One region of the Stenotrophomonas sp. 01N47 genome, then DNA from elsewhere that is predicted to be linked to it. Evidence: predicted binding sites of a transcription regulator. Region 1 holds the regulator's gene; the other holds the start of a gene.
The links. Region 1 encodes FliA, which starts transcription of late flagellar genes. Its sites were predicted from a motif close to TAAAGTTTNNCNNNCNNNGGCCGATAA; they were not measured.
Positions count from the first base shown of each region.

Region 2: the regulator FliA is predicted to act here: its motif matches at 4,083-4,109, upstream of AC1DKR_RS13510 (methyl-accepting chemotaxis protein).

Region 1 is NZ_JBFTQU010000005.1:23,930-31,526, forward strand. It holds gene flhA (flagellar biosynthesis protein FlhA) at 1-1,738, shown strand, start outside; gene flhF (flagellar biosynthesis GTPase FlhF) at 1,884-3,503, shown strand; gene AC1DKR_RS09960 (MinD/ParA family ATP-binding protein) at 3,490-4,377, shown strand; gene AC1DKR_RS09965 (RNA polymerase sigma factor FliA) at 4,374-5,117, shown strand; gene cheY (chemotaxis response regulator CheY) at 5,137-5,529, shown strand; gene AC1DKR_RS09975 (protein phosphatase CheZ) at 5,529-6,134, shown strand; gene AC1DKR_RS09980 (chemotaxis protein CheA) at 6,137-7,597, shown strand, end outside.
Region 2 is NZ_JBFTQU010000006.1:6,908-14,504, forward strand. It holds gene AC1DKR_RS13495 (TonB-dependent receptor domain-containing protein) at 1-520, shown strand, start outside; gene AC1DKR_RS13500 (hypothetical protein) at 579-749, opposite strand; gene AC1DKR_RS13505 (DUF2628 domain-containing protein) at 966-1,352, shown strand; gene AC1DKR_RS13510 (methyl-accepting chemotaxis protein) at 1,425-3,959, opposite strand; gene AC1DKR_RS13515 (NAD-dependent epimerase/dehydratase family protein) at 4,169-5,062, opposite strand; gene AC1DKR_RS13520 (LytR/AlgR family response regulator transcription factor) at 5,205-5,978, opposite strand; gene AC1DKR_RS13525 (sensor histidine kinase) at 5,975-7,096, opposite strand; gene AC1DKR_RS13530 (hypothetical protein) at 7,274-7,597, shown strand, end outside.

The DNA.
Region 1 (7,597 bases):
CGCCGTCGGCATCGTGGTGTTCGCGATCCTGACCATCATCAATTTCGTGGTCATCACCAAGGGCGCCGGCCGCGTCTCGGAAGTGACCGCGCGCTTCATCCTCGACGCCATGCCCGGCAAGCAGATGGCCATCGACGCCGACCTCAACGCCGGTTTGCTGACGCGCGAGGAAGCCAAGCTGCGCCGCGAGGAAGTACGCGAGGAAGCCGACTTCTACGGCGCGATGGACGGTGCCAGCAAGTTCATCCGCGGCGATGCGATCGCCGGCATCCTGATCCTGTTCATCAACATGCTGGGCGGCCTGGCCGTGGGCGTGCTGCAGCATGGCATGCCGTTCGGCGATGCCGCCGCCACCTACACCCTGCTGTCGATCGGTGACGGCCTGGTGGCGCAGCTGCCGGCGCTGCTGGTCTCCAGCGCGGTGGCGATGCTGGTTACCCGTGCCTCGCGCTCGCAGGACATGGCGCAGGCGATGACCGGCCAGGTGTTTGGCCAGTACCGTGCGCTGGCCATCACCGCCGGCATCCTCGGCGTGGTCGGCCTGGTGCCGGGCATGCCCAACGTCGCTTTCCTGACGCTGGCGGCCATCCTCGGCTTCATCGCCTGGAAGGTGTACCGCAAGGGCCTGGTGCCGGCGCAGGCCGACACCGCTGCAGGCGACGCCAACGCCCTGAACGCGCTGGGCCGCCCCGCCGCCCCTGCACCCACCGCGGAACTGAGCTGGGACGAGCTGCGCCCGGTCGATCCACTGGGCCTGGAAGTGGGCTATCGATTGATTTCGCTGGTGGACAGCAACCAGGGCGGCGAGCTGATGCCGCGCATCAAGGGCGTGCGCCGCAAGCTGACCCAGGACGTCGGCTTCCTGATTCCCTCGGTCCACATCCGCGACAACCTGGAACTGCCGGCCAACGGCTACCGGGTACTGGTGCATGGCGTGCCGGTGGCCACTGCCGAGATCCATCCCGACCGCGAACTGGCGCTGGACCCGGGCAGTGCCCTCGGTCCGCTGGAAGGCATCGCCGGCAAGGACCCGGCCTTCGGACTGGACGCGACCTGGATCCAGCCACACCAGCGCGCCCAGGCCGAAACCCTGGGCTATACCGTGGTCGACCCGGCCACGGTGGTGGCCACCCACCTTTCGCACCTGATCCGCGAGCACGCACCGGAACTGCTCGGCCACGAGGAAGTGCAGCACCTGCTGGCCAACCTGGCCAAGAGCGCGCCCAAGCTCGTCGAAGATCTGACGCCGAAGGCACTGCCGCTGTCGGCAGTGGTGCGCGTGCTGCAGAACCTGCTGGTCGAGCGCATTCCGATCCGCCAGCTGCGCAAGATCGCCGAAGCACTGGTCGAACACGCCCCGCACAGCCAAGACCCGGCCACGCTGACCGCCGCCGTGCGCACCGCACTGGGCCGCTTCATCGTGCAGGAGATCGCCGGAATGTCGGCGGAGCTGCCGGTGTTCACCCTCAACCCGCAATTGGAACGTGTCTTGCAGGAGTCCACGCAGGGCAACGGCGCCGCGCTGGAACCCGGACTCGCTGAGCGACTGCACCAGAGCCTGGCCGAATGTGTCAGCAAGCAGGAAGCCCGCAACGAGCCCGCGGTGGTGCTGGTACCTGGCCCGGTGCGAGCCGCGCTGGCCCGCCTGGTCCGCCACAGCGTTCCGTCGCTGTCGGTCCTGGCCTACAGCGAGGTGCCGGAGGACAAGCGCCTGAAGCTGGTCGGAACGATCAGCTGACGCCGCCCTGCAACGCGCCAGAAAACAGACACCACTTTCAAACACCCGCAACAGACAGATTCCAAGGGGAACCCGAACCGTGCAGACCACCGACCATCCGCGTTCTCCGACCGCCACTCCGCCGACTTCGTCCCGTGACCACAGCATGAAAATCAAACGATTCGTCGCCGCCGACATGCGCTCGGCCATGAACCTGGTGCGCAAGGAACATGGTCCTGATGCCGTGATCCTGTCCAACCGCCGGATCGAGGAAGGCATCGAGATCGTGGCCGCCGCCAACTACGATGAGAGCGCCGTGCAGCGCGCCCTGGAAGCGTCGCGCCGCGACGTGGCACCGCCGCCCGCGCCGAAGCCGCGTAGCGCCGCCGACGCAGTGATCGCCGCAGTCACCCGCCGTCGCAGCAGCACCCCGGCACCGGAGCCGGTCGCCGCCACCACCTCGGCCGTTGCCGCCCTCGCCCGCGCCGCCGTCGGCGCGACCGGCCGCACCCTGGACAGCGCCGACGAGATCGTGCCGACGCGTGGCAGCACCGGCTTCGCCGCCACCCTGGCGCGTGCCGCCGTCAATGAATCGACGCTGCCGGAACAGATCTTCGCCCCGTTTGCCGACGCCATCGTGGCGCCCTCGCCTGCGGCAGCCGCGCCGGTGAACCGCGCCCGCTTCCAGATCGACCCGCCGCTGGAAGACAGCGCGCAGCTGCCGGCAGTGACGCCGCCGCCGTTGCCGGTTGCCCTCCAGGCCACCACGGCACCCGGAGACCAAGCCTCACACGCGCAGGATGCCGTGCAGCCGACCGAGGCTGCACCGGCACCGATGCCGACGCTGGCGCCAGCACCTGCGCTGACCCTGGTCGCCGATGACGCCGAGATCCGCCACCTGCGCCAGGAAGTGGCCGGCATGCGCCAGGTGATCGAGCGCGAGATGAACCGCTTCACCGACGAGCGCCTGCGCGGCAGTCCGGTGCGCGCTACGGCACTGGACCTGATGGACGAGTACGGCTTCGATGCCGGCATCGCCCGCGACGTGGCCATGCAGATCCCGCTGGAAACCGAAGCGCATCGCGGCCGCGGCCTGATGCTGGGGCTGATCTCGCGCAAGCTGCCGATCGCCCCGGTCGATCCGATGGAGGAAGGCGGTGTGATCGCCCTGGTCGGCCCGACCGGCGCCGGCAAGACCACCACCATCGCCAAGCTGGCCTCGCGCTTCGCCGAAGCCCATGCCGCCCGCGACGTCGCCCTGGTCACCACCGATACGATGCGCATCGGCGCCCGCGAACAGCTGTACGGCTACGGCCGCCAGCTCGGCATCGCCGTGCACGAGGCCAACAGCGGCACCGACCTGGACCAGCTGCTGGAACGCCTGAAGGACTACAAGCTGGTGCTGATCGACACCGCCGGCCTGGGCCCGCGCGACCGTGCGCTGGCCGCCCAGCTGCAGTGGCTGCGCGCTGCCCGCCAGGTCCGCACCCTGCTGGTACTGCCGGCCAACACCAGCTTCGGCGACATGGACGAGGTGGTCCGCCGCTTCGGCGCGGCCAACCTGCAGGGCCTGGTGCTGAGCAAGCTGGACGAGACCGGCCGCTTCGGCAACGCCCTGTCGGTGGCGGTGGACCACAAGCTGCCGATCACCTGGGTGACCGATGGCCAGGACGTCCCGGACGACCTGCACCGGGCCAGTGCAGCCAATCTTGTACTTCGCCTTGAAGATTTGCGCCGCGCGGCCGATATGCCCTGCAACCCGGAGTTGAACCATGCCGTCGCGTGAGTACGCCAAGCTGACCACCACCTTCCCGCTGACGGCGACCCGCAGCGAGCCGCTCGGCCCTGTGCGCACGATTGCCGTGACCGGCGGCAAGGGCGGCGTCGGCAAGACCAACGTGTCGGCCAACCTGGCCGTGGCGCTTGCGGGAATGGGCAAACGCACCCTGTTGCTGGACGCCGACCTGGGCCTGGCCAACATCGATGTGATCCTGGGCCTGAGCCCCACCAACACCCTGGCCGACCTGGTCGCTGGCCGCTGCAGCCTGGATGACGTGATCATCGAAGGCCCGAACGGCGTGCTGGTGGTACCGGCTGCGTCCGGCCGCCGGCACATGGCCGAGCTGGCCCCGGCCGAGCATGTGGGCCTGGTCAACGTGTTCTCCGAACTGGAGCGCGAGCTGGACATCATGGTGGTGGACACCGCCGCCGGCATCACCGATGGCGTGCTGACCTTCTGCCAGGCCGCGCAGGACACCGTGGTGGTGGTCTGCGATGAACCGGCCTCGATCACCGACGCCTATGCGCTGATCAAGGTGCTGTCGCGCGAACGTGGCGTGGACCGCATCCAGGTGGTGGCCAACATGGTGCGCGACCCCAACGAAGGCCGCGTGCTGTACGAGAAGCTGACCCGCGTCTGCGAGAAGTTCCTCGCCGATGTCTCGCTGAACTACCTGGGCTGCGTGCCGCAGGACGACTGGCTGCGCCTGTCGGTGCAGCGCCAGCAGCCGGTGGTGAAGGCCTATCCGTCCAGCCCGTCGGCACTGGCGATCACCGAGATCGCCCGCCGCACCGCCCGCTGGCAGGCACCGACCGAGCCGCGCGGCGGCGTCGAGTTCTTCCTCGAACGCATCATCAAGCAGCGCGGGGTGGCCGCATGAAAGGCGCCGCCCAGTACAGAGAGGTCCAGCGCACGGCGGCCAACGAGGTCATCGCCCAGCACTCGGACCTGGTGCGGCGCATCGCCCACCATCTGGCCGCACGCCTGCCGGCCAGCGTTGAGGTGGACGACCTGATCCAGGCCGGCATGATGGGCCTGATCGAAGCCTCGCGCAGCTACGACGCCGACCAGGGTGCCTCGTTCGAGACCTACGCTTCGATCCGCATCCGCGGTTCGATGATCGATGAGATCCGTCGTGGCGACTGGGTACCGCGTTCGGTGCACCGCCGTGCCCGTGACGCTGCGGCCACCATCCGCCGCCTGGAGCAGAGCACCGGCCGTGCCGCCAGTGCCACAGAAGTGGCCGCCGCGATGGAGATGCCGCTGCCCGAGTACCTGCGCCTGATGGAGGACGCCTCGCGCGGCCAGGTACTGAGCCTGGAGTCGCGCATTGAAGACCAGGGCGAGCTGGACACCGTCGCCCAGGGCGGCCCGACCCCACAGCAGGTGCTGGAGCGCGGTGAATTCGGCCGCGAGCTGGGCAATGCCATCGGCCACCTGCCCGAGCGCGAACAGCTGGTGCTGTCGCTCTACTACGAGCAGGAACTGAACCTGAAAGAGATCGGCGCAGTGCTCGGCGTGAGCGAGTCGCGGGTCTGCCAGATCCACGGCCAGGCGGTCCTGCGCCTGCGTGGCCGACTGAAGATTTTCGAGGCGGCCGACGCCGGCCTCGAGAGCTGATCAACAAAGGAACTCTGCTTTGAACAAGAACATGCGCATCCTGATCGTCGACGATTTTTCGACCATGCGTCGTATCGTCAAGAACCTGCTGGGCGATCTGGGCTTCACCAATACCGCCGAAGCCGAGGACGGGCATGCCGCGCTGTCGCTGCTGCAGAGCCAGCCGTTCGACTTCGTGGTCACCGACTGGAACATGCCGGTGATGACCGGCATCGAACTGCTCAAGGCCATCCGTGCCGATGCCAAGCTGAAGACCCTGCCGGTGCTGATGGTGACCGCCGAAGCCAAGCGCGAGCAGATCATCGAAGCGGCGCAGAACGGCGTGAACGGTTACATCATCAAGCCGTTCACCGCACAGACGCTGGAAGAGAAGCTCGGCAAGATCTTCGAACGCCTGGCGGCCAGCGCTTGATGGATACCACGGTCGACAAGAGCGCCCTCGCCCTGCGCCTGCAGGAAGCCCTGGATGCACTGGAATCCGGCGACGAGGCGGCGTGGCGCCAGCGCATCGACGGCCTGGTGGCGCTGCGCACCCAGCCGATGATGAGCGGCCTTTCGCGGCTGGCCCGCGAACTGGGCCAGGCGCTGGGCGAACTGCCGACCGTGCCCGATGAAGCCGGCGAGCTGGACGATGCCTGCGCGCGCCTGGACCACGTGGTGGCGATGACCGAACAGGCCACGCACCGCACCCTGGACCTGGCCGAAGAGTGCCGCAGCCTGACCGAACAGCTGCGCGCCGACGGCCTGCAGCCGGGCCAGGACGTGCAGCTCGACCGCATCCGCCACAACCTCACCGAGATCGCCCTGACCCAGAGCTACCAGGACCTGACCGGGCAGATCATCCGTCGCGTGGTGGGCATCGTCCGCCGCGTGCACGAAGGCTTCGGCGCGCTCGGCCTGCCGCCGGAACAGCATCGCACCGATCCGGAACTGGCTGGGCCGGCACTGAAGGGACTGGACCGCCATGCGGTCTCGCAGAACGACGCCGACGACCTGTTGTCGGATCTGGGGCTGTAACCATGGGCGCAGTAGCCGACGACATCACTGCCGATTTCATCATCGAGGCCCAGGAGATCCTGGATCGCCTCGGCGAACAGCTGGTGTCGCTGGAACAGGCACCGCAGGACAATGAACAGCTCAACGCGGTGTTCCGCGGCTACCACACGCTGAAGGGCGGCGCAGGTTTCCTCGGCATCACCGCGATGGTCGAGCTGTGCCACGCCGCCGAGGAAGCACTGGGCGCCGCACGCGCCGGCCAGGCCGTCCTGCAGGCGCATCACTTCGATGCCGCCCAGCAGTCACTGGACTACCTGCAGTCGATGCTTGACGCGGTGTCTTCGGGCACCGAGCCGGGCTTTGCCCCGCCCGAACTGGTCGCCCAGTTCGACGTGCATGGCGGCGGCGCTGCCGCGCCTGCGGCCGCGACGCCGGGTGCGGGCGGTGGCGACCTGATCACCGACGACGAATTCGAGGCCCTGCTCGACCAGCTGCATGGCGGCAAGGCGCCGACAACCGTGGCGGCGGCGAAGAAGGCCGACGACATGATCAGCGAGGACGAGTTCGAGGCACTGCTCGACCAGCTGCATGGCGGCGCCGCCCCGGGCAGCAACGCCAGCGCAGCGGTTGCCCCCGTACCGGCACCGCGACCGGCGCCCTCGCCGGCCCCGCCCGCTGCCAAGCCCGCACCCAACAAGCCTGTCGCCGAAGCCGAACACACCGTGCGTGTGGACACCAAGCGCCTGGATGCCATCGTCAACCTGATCGGCGAACTGGTGCTGTCACGAAACCGGTTGAAGACGCTTCGCACGCGCCTGCGCGATGAAGAACTGGACCGCGCCGTGTCCACGCTGGATATCGCCACCGCGCGCCTGCAGTCGGCGGTGATGCGCACCCGCATGCAGCCGGTCGGCAAGGTGTTCTCGCGCTTCCCGAAGGTGGCGCGCGACGTTGCGCGTTCGCTGAAGAAGGAAGTGGACCTGGAACTGATCGGCGCCGAAACCGAGCTCGACCGCAACCTGGTCGAAGCGCTGGCCGACCCGCTGGTGCACCTGGTCCGCAACGCCATCGACCATGGCGTGGAAATGCCTGACCTGCGCGAAGCGCAGGGCAAGCCGCGGATGGGCCACGTGCGCCTGTCGGCACAGCAGGAAGGCGACTACGTCAGCATCGAAGTGCAGGACGATGGTGCCGGCATCGATCCGGAAAAACTGCGCGCCAAGGCGCGCGAGAAGGGCCTGATCGATCCGGAAGCCGCCGCCCGCCTGAGCAGCGAGGAATGCCTGCACCTGGTGTTCCTGCCAGGCTTCTCGACCAAGCAGCAGGTCACCGACATTTCCGGCCGTGGCGTCGGCATGGACGTGGTGCAGTCGCGCATCCGTGAGCTGAGCGGGCAGATCCAGATCCAGTCGGAACTGGGCCGCGGCAGCCGCTTCATGATCCGCGTACCGCTGACCCTGGCCATCCTGCCGACCCTGCTGGTG
Region 2 (7,597 bases), on a different contig from region 1:
TCTGGTCGACGCCGGCCTGACCTACTTCCATACCGACTTCAGGAACAAGATCGAGTATGAAGCGCTGGGCTTCTTCAACGGCTACTGGTGGACGCGCATGAGCAACGTGCAGCGCGCGCGCACCAGCGGCATGGAAGGCAACCTCAACTTCCGCTTCGGCGATCACTGGCGCTGGCGCACGTCGGCGACCTGGATGAAGGAAGCCAAGAACCTGACCACCGGCCGCAACCTGATCGACACCCCGGAGTTCTCAGGCTATTCGTCTCTGGACTGGACCCCGAACACCACGTTCTCCAGCAGCCTGTCGGCGCAGTACACCGGCAAGCAGACCGGCGTGGTCAATACCTTCCTGAAGGCCTACACGCTGTATGACCTGACCGCTGCCTGGAACGTCAACGAGGTGCTGACCCTGCGTGGCGGCGTCAGCAACCTGGCCGACAAGAAGCTGTACGCCGACGGCGCCACCGACTACTTCGTCGCCGGCCGCAGCTACTTCCTCAGCATGACCGCGCGCTTCTGATGCGCACTGCGATCGCGCTGGCAGCAGGCCAGCGCGATCGTGGCGGCTTTTTCCAGGCTCAGTCGTTTTCCAGTACAGCCGTTGCAGCGTCGCGGCTGGCCGCGATGCGTGCACGGTCCATCGCCACCGCCAGTTGCTGGCGGGCGAGCAGTTGTTGTGCCTGCACCACTTCGGGTGTCGGCAGGAGCACCGGTCCGGGTGCGTTTTCCGGTGTAGCTGGTGTGGTCATGCAACCTCCATGGACATACCGCTGCTACCCGTGAACAACCGGGGTGGCAGCGGAACTGCGCACCCTATCCTAAAAACAAGGCGGATGGGTGACGGTGCGGCACCGGGACGCAAGCCCCTTGCCGTAGGAACGTCACATTTTTGACGCTCCAAGCTGGTTTGCTGAATGTGACTCACTTATCATGAAAACGTTTTCCTAACAGGGAAGTCCCTATAAATGAACACCATTGACCTGACCCGCTTCAGCCCGAAGTGGCAGTTCCGCTTCAACTTCTTCCAGCAGCGCGGCGCTCCCAAGGAGCCCGGCTTCAAGCAGGCCTGGAAGGCGCTGTCCTTCGGCGACCGCCTGAAGATCAACCTGAACTTCTTCGCCTTCTTCTTCGGCGCGATCTATCTGTTCATCCTCGGCATGTGGCGCAAGGCGCTGGTGGTGATCGGCATCAACATCGTGCTGATCGCGGTCAGCCTGGTGCTGCCGGACATCGTGGCCCGCGCACTGTTCATCGCAATGAACTTCCTGGTCGCCTCGAGCACCAACTACAGCTACTACCTGGAACAGGTGAAGGGCAACACCAGCTGGAACCCCTTCGAAGGCATGTTCTAAGCCCAGCGCACCACACACGCAGCGGCACATCGACGCCCGGCCTTGGCCGGGCGTCGTCGTTCATGCCCCGGCTCAGGCGGCGCGCAACGCGGCAGCCGGTCGGGTGTCGGCCTGCAGGCGGAAGCGTGACACCGCCACCGCCAGCTGCTCGGCCTGTTCTTCCATCGCCCGCGCCGCAGCGGTGGCTTCTTCCACCAACGCAGCATTCTGCTGGGTGGTCTCGTCCATCTGCACCACGGTCTGGTTGACCTGCTCGATACCGGCCGACTGCTCGCGCGAGGCGGCCGAAATTTCGGCCATGATCTCGTTGACCCGGCCGACCTGGCCGACGATCTCCTGCATCGTGCGGCCCGCACCGTGCACCAGCTGCGCGCCGGCGCCGACATGGCCGACCGAAGCGTCGATCAGCTCCTTGATCTCCTTGGCCGCGCCCGCCGAGCGCTGTGCCAGCGCGCGCACTTCGCTGGCGACCACCGCAAAGCCACGGCCCTGTTCACCGGCGCGCGCCGCTTCCACCGCCGCGTTCAATGCCAGGATGTTGGTCTGGAAAGCGATGCCGTCGATCACCGAGATGATCTCGGCGATGCGCTGCGAAGAGGTCTCGATCTGCTCCATGGTCTGCACCACCTGGCTGACCACCTGCCCGCCTTCGCTGGCAACGCCTGCGGCCGAGGCCGCCAGCTTGTTGGCCTGCAGGGCATGATCGGCGTTCTGGCGCACGGTGGAGGTCAGTTCCTCCATCGACGCGGCGGTCTCTTCAAGGTTGGCCGCCTGCTGCTCGGTACGGCGTGACAGGTCGCTGTTGCCCGACGCGATCTCGCCTGCGGCCAGGCGGATGCTGGCAGCGGACTGCTGGATCTGGCCGACGATCTGGGTCAACTGCTGCACGGTGCTGTTGGCATCGTCGCGCATCACCGCGAACACGCCGTGGAAGTCACCCTCCATCCGTGTACTCAGGTCACCGGCGGCGATGGCGCGCAGCAACGTCGACAGCGCAGCCAGGTTCTGGTCGCTGACCTGCATCATGGTGTTGAGCGTTTCCACCATGCGGCGGAAGTCATGCTCGAAGCGCTGGGCATCGCCACGCACCGCGAAATCGCCTGCCGCCGCCGCAGCGGCCAGCTGCTGGATCTGTTCGTTGATCGCCGCCAGGTTGGTCTTGGTGGTTGCCATGGCAGCGGTGAAAACCGCCTTTTCGCCCGGCAGTGCCTCCATGTCCACGCTCAGGTCACCCACCGCGTAGCGCTGCATCACCTCGACCAGGCGTTGGGTGACCGCATTGCTGTCGGCCACCAGCTGGTTGCTGTCGGCCACCATGCGGCCGTACTCGCCCGGGAACACCGAGGCATCCATGCGGTAGCTGATTTCACCGGCATCATGGCGGCGCGCCATCTCCGCCTGTGCGGCCATCACCGCCTGCAGCTGGCCGCGCATGCCCTGCATCGCGTCCAGCAACCGGCCCACTTCATCGTTGCCCAGCGCCGGCATGGCGGTGTCCAGCTTGCCCGCAGCCACGTCGCCTGCAATACGCACCGCCTGTGCCAGCGGGCGCACAGCCAGCCGCTGCAGCAGCAGGTAGACACCACCGCTGAGCACCAGCGCGGCCACCACACCCACCAGCAGGATGATCCACAGCAACTCGCGGGCCTGCGCGATGATCACCGCATGCGGCACCACCACGCCCAGCGCGAAACGCTGCGGCGCGTCACCCACCTGCAGCGGCACGTACAGGCGGACGTTGCCGGCAGCGTCGGGCTCGAATGCTTCATACGTCTTGTCGGCGGCGATCTGCGCCAGCATGCCGAGGGTGGCGGCATCGGTGCGCGGCTTGCCGATCTCGGCAGCGTCGGCCGAGGCCAGCACCACGCCCTTCGGCGAGAGCAGCTCGACACGGCCGGCGCCCATCGGCGTCAGCGTGGCCAGGTGCTTCTGCAGCGCGTCCAGCGAGAAGTCGACGGTGAAGACACCAAGGAAGGTGCCGTTCTCGACGATCGGGGTGCTCAGGGTGCTCATCAGCACCTGCTTGCCGCCGATGTCGTAGGCATAGGGCTCGCTGACCAGCGGCAGCTTGTCGCGGCTGGGCACCATGTACCAGTTGCCCGAGCCGCTGGGCGTCTCGGTGTAGTCGGTCATCGTCGACTGCTGCGGCTTGCCGTCCTGCCAGGCCCAGTAGCTCATGTAGCGGCCGGTGGCGTCGTGCGCCTCGCTGTTGATGAACTCGGCATCCTTGCCGTCGAAGGCATTGGCCTCCCACATGGTGCTCTTGCCCAGCCATTCCGGGTGCGCGTGCAGCTGCTCGCCGATGACGTTGGCCAGGCTTGCGCGATCAGGCGCATCACCGCGCGCACGCTGGGCAAGCACGGTTTCCACCATCGCATCGTTGCTGGCGAAGGCCGTGCCCAGGTCGGCAGCCACCTGGCGCGCCTCGGCACGGGCTTCGCTGGCCATGGTCTGTCGCGAGGACGACACCAGCGCCGAACTGGCCTGGTGATAGATCAGGAACGCGGTCGCGCCGAAGCACAGCAACGCGATCACCGCGGTGCCCAGCATCAGCTTGTGGGCGATGCTGCCGGGGCGACGGGCAGCGACGGAACGGGAAGAAGACATGGGAGGATCCGCAGGCAGTTCAGGTCGACCGGTGCCACCAGGGCACCGCGCAGATGCGCGATCCATCGCGCGGGCCGCCTGCCCTGCCGGATCGGAACCCGGCGCAGGAAAGCGCGCACCGGGTTAGCGGCCATGGCCGGGCGAGGTTGAGGCTCAGCGCACGCACAAACCTGAACCTGCTCAGCTGCGGCCGTCGACAGCGGCCTGTGCTACTCGGCCACGCGGTCGCGTATCCACTCCGCACGGGGCAGGACCTCGATGCTGCCTGCGGCGTACTGCTGCAGAACGTCCTCCGGACCGAAACGCGGCTGCCAGCCCAGCGCTGCACGCATCCGGCTGCTGTCATAGACCCGGTCGATGCTGATCGGCAGCGGCCAGCCACGGCGCTCGAACTCGGCCAGCAGCTGCGGTGCGCGGCGCGCCAGCACCTGGCGCGGATCGGCGGCCAGCTGCAGGCAGTCCTCGCGCCGGAAGGGTGTTGGCGCGCACGCGAGGTAGCGCTGGAAGGGCGCGCCTTCATCGTGGAGCAGCGCGGCATGCGCGCTGGCCACGTCGCGTGCGTCGATACCACGGTGCAGGCGGAACATCGCCATACGGTCAGGCGGCTCGGGGAAGCAGCGCGCCATCCGCAGCACGCGCACGGTGAACGATGTGCTGGCCGCCGCTTCGGCAGCCGCCTCGGCCTGCAGCTTGGTGCGGTGGTAGATCGTGCGGGGCAGCGGCTCGGTGTCCTCGTCGATCCAACGGCAGCCGCCAGACACCACGGCATGGCCGTACAACGCCGTGGTACTGGTCAGGACAAAGCGCTGCACGCCAGCCTCGCGCGCCAGCTGCAGCAGGTTTGCAGTGGCGTCCACGTTGATCTGCTGGAACACCGCGTCGGGTACCAGGCCCACGTGGGGTGCGTGCAGTGCCGCGGTGTGGATCACGGCATCGACCCCCTGCACGGCACGCTCCAGCGCCCGGCGATCGGTGATATCGGCAATCACGCGCGTGGTTGCGAAGGGACTGCGATCCAGCCCTACCACCTCATTGGCACCCGCCAGCGCACCGAAGATCGCGCGCCCTATCCGCCCGGAACTTCCGGTCAACAGAATCTTCATTGAATCCATTCACTCGACAGCGCCCGGGACCTACCGGGATGCCTTGATTCTAGGCAAGCCCGATGGCATCGGCGATAGGAATCGATGACATTCTGCATGCCACCCCCGTCAGGTCGGCGGCGCTTGACCGGGCAACAGGAACTCACGCCTCCGAGCGGGCCGACACCAGCCGCAGGAAGGCTTCGTTCTGGTAACGGCTCATGCGCAGCTGCTGGCCGTTCTCCAGGGTGAGTACGTGATGACCATTGAACCAGGGGTGGATCGTCCTGACCCGTGCGATGTTGACGATGGCCGAGCGATGCACCCGGGCGAAATGCCTGGGATCGAGCCGTTCAGCCAGGCTGTTCATCGTTTCGCGAAGCTCATGTACGCGATCAGCCAGATGCAGCTGCACCGTATTGCGATTGGCGCGGATCCAGAGGATGTCCTGCACCGCCAGCAGCAGCACTGCCTCGCCATCACGTACGGCGATACGCTGCAGATAATCCTCGCGCCTGCGCAGCACATCCAGCGCCTGCAGCAGGCGCGTGTTGTCGGCTGCATTGGCGGCCTGGGCCAGCCGGGATTTCGCGCGCAGCAAGGCGGCCGCGAAACGCTCGCGACTGAAGGGCTTGACGAGGTAATCCAGGGCGTTGGCTTCGAATGCGCGTACCGCGTACTGCTCGTAGGCGGTGACGAATACCGTGGCCGGCATCCGCGCGGCACCGATAGTGGCCAGCACGTCCAGACCGGTGATGCCAGGCATCTGCACATCCAGGAACACCAGGTCCGGTGACTGTGCGCGGATGGCCGCCACGGCAGACACGCCGTCACCGCACTCGGCCACACTGCCGATGTCTGCATCGCCGTGCAGCAGACGCGTCACCGCGCGCCGGGCGATCGGCTCGTCGTCCACCACAAGCACACTCAGGCTCATGTGGCACTACCGTGCACGACAAACTCGGGAGCGTCATCGGCATCGTCCAGCATCCGCAGTGGCAACCGCACCCGGCAGGCCACACCCTGCGGCCAGAGCAGGTCCAGGCGTACCTCGGCCGCATCGCCATACAGCTCGCGCAGGCGCAGCCGCGTATTGGACAGGCCGATACCATGGCCACCTGGCGCCCCGGGCTGCTGCAGCGTGCTGTTCTGGTTGCGCACCTCGATGCACAGCATGTCACCGTCGCGGCGGCCCTCGATCTCGATGGTGTCTTCGCCAAGGTTGCGGCCGATGCCATGGCGCAGCGCGTTTTCCACCAGCGGTTGCAGGATCAGGCTTGGAACCGCGCCATCAAGCAGTTCCGGTGCAACGTAGATGCGGCTGTGCAGGCGATCCTTGAAGCGCGTGCGCTGGATGCCCAGATACAGCTCGATCAACTCCAGTTCCTGGCGCAGGCTGATTTCCTGGCCATCGTAGTCTTCCAGGAAGGCACGCAGCAGCTCGCTCAGACGCAGCAGCATGTCTTCGGCACTGGCCTTGTCTTCATCCAGCAGGGTGATGATTGCGTGCAGCGTATTGAACAGGAAATGCGGCTGCAGCTGCGACTTCAATGCCAGCAACCGCGACTGCGCCAGCTCGGTCGCCATCCTGCTTGCCTCGACCTCGCGGCGCACTTTTTCCTGCTGGAAATACAGCGCCTGCTGGATCGCGAACAGGGCCCAGTAGGTCAGCAGACCCATCGCGAAATGCTGGGCGATGAAATACCACAACTGCTCGCCAAAGCTGCTGGGCTCGAACCAGGTGGACACCAGGGCGCCCACCACCATCGCCAGCGCGGTCACCCCCACGCTGGCCATCAGCTGCACGCCCAGCCCGGCCAGCCTTCGCTCCGGCTGCAGCGGATAGCGTTCGCCCAAAGTGAACACCAGCGGCGCCAGCGCCGCCCAGGTGAACCACTGGATCATCGACCAGCGCAGGTAGACCTCGAACGGGAATGACTGGCCCTGCAGGCTGTGGCTCAACACCCTCTGCAGGGTGAAGGCGAACGCCACCGCCAGCCACAGCAGCAGGTAACGCAGCACGTCGATCTGGGTATGGCCAAGGCGGATCTTCATCGCATGCGTCCCTGTGCCCGAAGCGGGCCAGCGCCATCTTAGGCACAGCGTGGCCGGCAATGAAGGGCGGCGATGGCCGATTGCGATTGGTCCCGCTGTCGCGACGATTCGTCCCGGATCGATTGCAGGCGCGTGGCCTCCACCGCCAGATAGCGATGTCCCCAACGGAGATCGCCCATGCACCTGTCCCGCGCCCTGCTCGCTGCCAGCCTGTTCTGCATTGCCGCCAGCGCACCTGCTGCGCCGCTGCACTACCTGACCCTGATCAACCGCGCCCATGCACCTGCCATGTCGGTGGAAGTCGCGGCGAGTGAATCCGACGCATTCCACGCCTTGGCATTGGCCGAGCCCATCGCGGGAGGTGGCGGCCAGGCCACCGTGGCACTGCGCGGAACCGGTTGCCGCGTCGATCTGCGCATCACCTTCAACGATGGCCGCCGGATCCTGTACAGCAACACCGATGTCTGCCGCGGTGACCGGCTGCTGATTTCGGCGCTCCCT